Regions from separate parts of the Rhizobium sp. 57MFTsu3.2 genome, predicted to be linked through region 2. Evidence: riboswitches for the same ligand, from Rfam matches in the RefSeq annotation. Region 2 holds a riboswitch; the other holds the start of a gene.

Region 1 (2,466 bases), on a different contig from region 2:
CGTCGGTAGCCGTGATGATTTCCGCCGAAGTGGCCGAGAGCTTGTCTTTCTCCTGTGGCAGGTTGGATGCCACCGGAAAGGTTGCGATACGATTGAAAACGGGCTCTGCGGCGGCCGGAAACGCGGCCGTCGCCAGGAGCGCCGCAACGAGCACTGTCTTGCGCGATACAGTTGTCATGAAATCCCCCATGAGTTCACACAAGGTTTTTCTGGGGGATGGGCATGACACCGGGATGACACCGATGTCATATTTTGAACGCGCTAGCGGGTCTCCCGCTCCTTCTTCATTTCGTTCCGCATGATGAAGAGCGATGCCCCAAGGATCAGCACCGCGCCCAACCACAGATAGCCGGTCGGCGCATAGCCGAAGACCAGCCAGCCGGCGAACACGTTGAGCGGCAGCTTGAGATCGTCGAATGGCTGAATGTAAGCGGCATCGGCTGCCGAATAGGCTAACGTCAGGAAAATACTGCGCCATCACGGTCAGGAGGCCCGCCGCAACGAAAAGCAGGAGCGTCAAGCCGGTCGGAATGTCGAAGCCAGCCGCTAGCGCCAATCCGCCGTTGATCGGCGTGAGGAGCGCGAGCAGCCAAACGGTGATGGTCTCCGGTCGCTCGACTCCGGTAAGGCTCTTGGTGATCAACGAAGAGGCGCCCCAGAGAAGGGCCGAGAGGATCGGCAGGAGCGCCGCCCAACTGAAGCTGTCCGACCAGGGCTGCAGGATGATCATCGCTCCCAGGAAACCGGTTGCGGTCGCGGCCCATCGCGCAGGGCCGATATACTCACCAAGGTAGATGCGTGCGCCCATGATGATGAAGAACGGAGACGTCATTACCAGCGCAATCGCCTGCCAGATGGGTACTTGCGCAAGCCCCGCGACCCAGGTCGTTACCCCCAAAGGCAGCCAAGGCGACTCGTACAACATGACGCCAGTGATAACGCGTTCTCATTGCCCCAAGACCGGCGCGCCAGAGAAAGGGCAGCGAGAACACCAGGGCAAAGGCATATTGCCAGAAGGCTGCCGAGGCCGAGAGGAAAGCGAGCTTCATCGTCAGCCATTGCGTGACGACATTGAGGATAGAGAAGGCGATGCCCGCGGCAATCATCCAGGCAGCACCGACCATTGCTCGCGAAGCGGAAAACGTAGGGGAAGTCTGATTCATGTCTTTCTTTCCGAAACCAACACAAATCAGGACGCATGAGCGCGATACAGCAGCGAGGGCAGAATCCACCCTCGCCCGCTCCGCTCATTCTCTTTCATCCGGACTGTAACCGTCGGCTCCGGAATTGCACCGGATCTGCTGACCCTCTCGGCACACGACCAAAAGGCGCTCGCGGGCTGGGGCCAAGGCCTTTACCGCCGGTAGGTACTTTCACCCCGCCCTGAGAACGGTCATTTCGTATGACATGCCGCGCGTGCCGACAAGGCCGCGAAAAGCAAAAAGGGTTCGGCCGTGGCCGAACCCTTCGAAACTTGTGCCGCCGGTCTCGTTGCCCGGCCGCCAAGTAAATTCATATCAGCCGTTGACGGCGTCCTTCAGGCCCTTGCCGGGCGTGAACTTCGGCACGTTGCGAGCCGGAATATCGACTTCTGCGCCGGTGGACGGGTTGCGGCCCTTCGTGGCTGCGCGATGGGAGACGGTGAAGCTACCAAAACCAGCGAGGCGAACGTCGCCCTTGCCCTTCAGTTCAGCCTGGACGACTTCGAAAACAGCATCAACCGCGGAAGCAGCGTCGGTCTTCGAGAGTCCTGCCTTTTCGGCAACTGCGGACACGAGTTCATTCTTGTTCATGTTTCCACCCCTTTCTAAATGGTTCGAAACGACTCAAATCTATAAGCCAGGCGCAGAATAGAGTTCATCAGGCCCGCCGCACCCCAAAGAGCCTGCAAATCAAGGAAATGCAAGCACCCGTGCGCCAATTTCACAAAAAAAGGCTGGCGAAAACGCCAGCCTTTTCAGGGTTTTTAAGCAATTGGGCACGAATGTGGCAAACAAAGCTCAGTGAGCTATGGTTGCACCCGTTTCGTCGAGCCCTTCGACCGTCGCGATGACGGGCGTTTCCACCGTGCCATCCCACTCGATTGCTTCCGGTCTGCGGACCAGCGCATGCTTGATCACCTCGCCCATGCGGGACACCGGGATGATCTCCATGTTGTTCTTCACGTTATCCGGAATCTCCGCCAGATCCTTGGCGTTTTCTTCCGGAATCAGCACCTTCTTGATGCCACCGCGAAGCGCTGCGAGCAGCTTTTCCTTGAGGCCGCCGATCGGCAGAACACGACCGCGAAGGGTGATTTCACCCGTCATCGCCACGTTCTTGTCGACCGGGATGCCGGTCATGATCGAGACGATCGCGGTTGCCATGGCAACACCGGCCGACGGACCATCCTTCGGCGTCGCACCTTCCGGTACGTGCACGTGGATGTCGCTCTTGTCGAAGCGCGGAGGCTCGATGCCGAAATCG
Region 2 (2,466 bases):
TTTCTTCGCTCGTCAACGCCCGCCGAGCATTTCAACCGGTCTGCCTGCCTAGAATGAACTGGGCGCTTGTCATTGCAAGCAACTCCCGGGCCGACAGGCAAATTGATTCCCGTTCTATCTATTTCTTCACCAAGTACTTCATCACCATCGTCCACTCCCCTCGGTTCGGCTTGCACGACGGCGTTATGCTTCCGAGAGTCACTTTCAGAGAACCTAGCCTCGCTTCCGGCCATCAGGTCATCGAGTTCTTGTATCCAGAGGTAATATTTCTCCCGCAAAGGATGGTCGTCGGCCAACGAAGTCAGCTTTGTTTGCGCTAAGCGCTTTTTATCTCGATGCAATCGGGTATCGATTCTCACTGTCCATCAACCTCGCTATGAAGCAGAACATACAGTGAACATGTGCGGCGGTAAAGCTTGAGTCTTGAGCGGATAGTTCAAAAGAATCCGACTCCCTGATTTTCTCTGCGGAAGTCGACGGCAACCCAAAGCTACGGCTAGGGCTGCTGCAGCGGGCGCTAAAGGGCTTTATCTTTCAGACGACAACAACAAGCTCGTGTCGGATGCTGGTCCGGCCACACCGAAATCACTTGGTCCGCTTGACTCCATACCCGCTATAACGCGCAAGCAGTTGCTTTAATGGCTCATTCTGCAATAGCAGTTTTTGAGCCAATTGAGATCTGAGCTCAGTTATTTCGCCATCCAGGTCTAACGCTACGGCCGAAAACGTGTCGGCGACCGACCCACCCTTGGATGTATTAGCCTTAGTAGCCACGGCGGTGCGAGACTTGGCGTTTTTTAGCCGCCTAAAGACCAACGGGAAGGGAGCGTCCCGTAAAAAGCTATCCGATGGCGGACATGTCGCACGCAGCCGTACTTTGCTACCCGTCCGTCGGCTGACGTCCATCTTTAGCTTCGGCGCGATTCCCCAATGGAAATCGCGCCTGCAATTCCGAAAATCATGCGGCCTTGGAAGACAGGCTGGACGTTCTATACGCGATGAGATCTTCGATCGTGATTAGGTGGAGACCGTGTCTTTCAGCAAACACTTCCAGCTCGGGTAGCCGAGCCATCGTTCCGTCGTCGTTTGCCACTTCGCAGATCACCCCCGATGGTGAAAGACCAGCAAGCCGGGCAAGATCTACCGCCGCTTCCGTGTGGCCCGGACGAGAGAGAACGCCGTTTGGATGGGCTCTCAGCGGGAAGATATGTCCTGGTCGTGCAAAATCCTCGGGACGAGAGCCGTCGGTGACGAGGGCCCGAACGGTCGCTGCGCGATCGGCAGCAGAAATCCCGGTTGTTGTTTCTGGGATATAGTCCACGGACACAGTGAACGCTGTTTTGAGCACTTCAGTATTGCGCGGAACCATCAGGGGAATATCGAGCTCGTCGAGCCTTTCGCCTTCCATCGCAACGCAGATGAGACCACGCGCGTTGTTCATCATGAACGCGATCGATTGAGGAGTGATTGCTTGGGAGGCAATCACGAGATCCCCTTCGTTTTCACGATCGCGGTCATCGACAACAACGACGATCTCGCCACGCGCAATCGCGGCGATCGCATCATCAATCTTGGAAATTGCCATTCTCTTCTGCCTTTCAAGGGTTGCCGCGGTGAGCGGCGAGCATGGCCTTTAACAGCCACAATTTTCCCTTGGGCGAACAAGCATACAAGTCGTCGTCAAACACGACGACCCCTGCGTTGCTCTCTTCCATCCGGACTATGACCGTCGGCTCCGGCATCTCACCGGATCTGCTGACCCTTCGCTTTCGCGAAGGCGCTCGCGGGCTCCGAGTTGCCTCGATACCGCCGGTGGGGAATTACACCCCGCCCTGAGAACATGCGTAACATAGACATTCACTGCATCAGTCCGCAAGAGCAACGTCGCGATAAACTGGCGAAAACTCCCTTCCCGCTATAAACGCACCGTTCCTCATTGTCGAACGGGGCTAGGACATGATCAAGCCACCATCAACATTGATCGTCTGGCCGGTGATGTAGGTAGCATCGTCGCTGGCAAGGAAGGTGACGAGGCCAGCGACGTCCTCGCCCGACCCAGCACGCTTCATAGGAATGCCTTCGACCCATTCCTTCATCAGTTCTCCAGGGCCATAATTGCCAAGCAGCTTGCCCCAAGCCTGATCGTTGTAGGCCCACATATCTGTCTCGATGATGCCCGGGCAGAAGGCGTTCACGGTGATGTTTTCCTTTGCGACTTCCTTGGCGAGACTTTGAGTGATGCCAACAACGCCCATCTTTGAAGCAGCATAGTGTGGGGTGAAGATAAAGCCGTCGCGTGCCTGACCCGACGCCGTATTGATGATACGTCCACCGCGTCCATGCTTGCGCATCCGCAAAATCGCTTCCTGGGCACACAGGAAGACACCCTTGGTGTTAACTGCCAGAACCTTGTCCCATTCGCCTTCGGTCATATCCTCGATACGGGCAATGGTAATGACACCCGCG

The links. A riboswitch is a leader RNA that binds a small molecule or an ion and turns the genes downstream of it on or off. The one in region 2 is predicted to bind FMN.
Region 1: it holds a riboswitch for FMN, as region 2 does, so the genes downstream of both, AF71_RS13960 (DMT family transporter) here and ribB (3,4-dihydroxy-2-butanone-4-phosphate synthase) in region 2, are expected to answer to the same signal.

The regions. Positions count from the first base shown of each region.
Region 1 covers NZ_JDWI01000011.1:50,546-53,011, reverse strand. The annotation lists gene AF71_RS13965 (esterase-like activity of phytase family protein) at 1-190, opposite strand, end outside; partial or broken gene AF71_RS13960 (DMT family transporter) at 262-1,163, opposite strand; FMN riboswitch at 1,246-1,395, opposite strand; gene hupB (DNA-binding protein HupB) at 1,518-1,793, opposite strand; gene lon (endopeptidase La) at 2,001-2,466, opposite strand, start outside.
Region 2 covers NZ_JDWI01000049.1:9,557-12,022, forward strand. The annotation lists gene ribB (3,4-dihydroxy-2-butanone-4-phosphate synthase) at 959-1,585, opposite strand; FMN riboswitch at 1,700-1,844, opposite strand; gene AF71_RS29740 (glucose 1-dehydrogenase) at 1,950-2,466, opposite strand, start outside.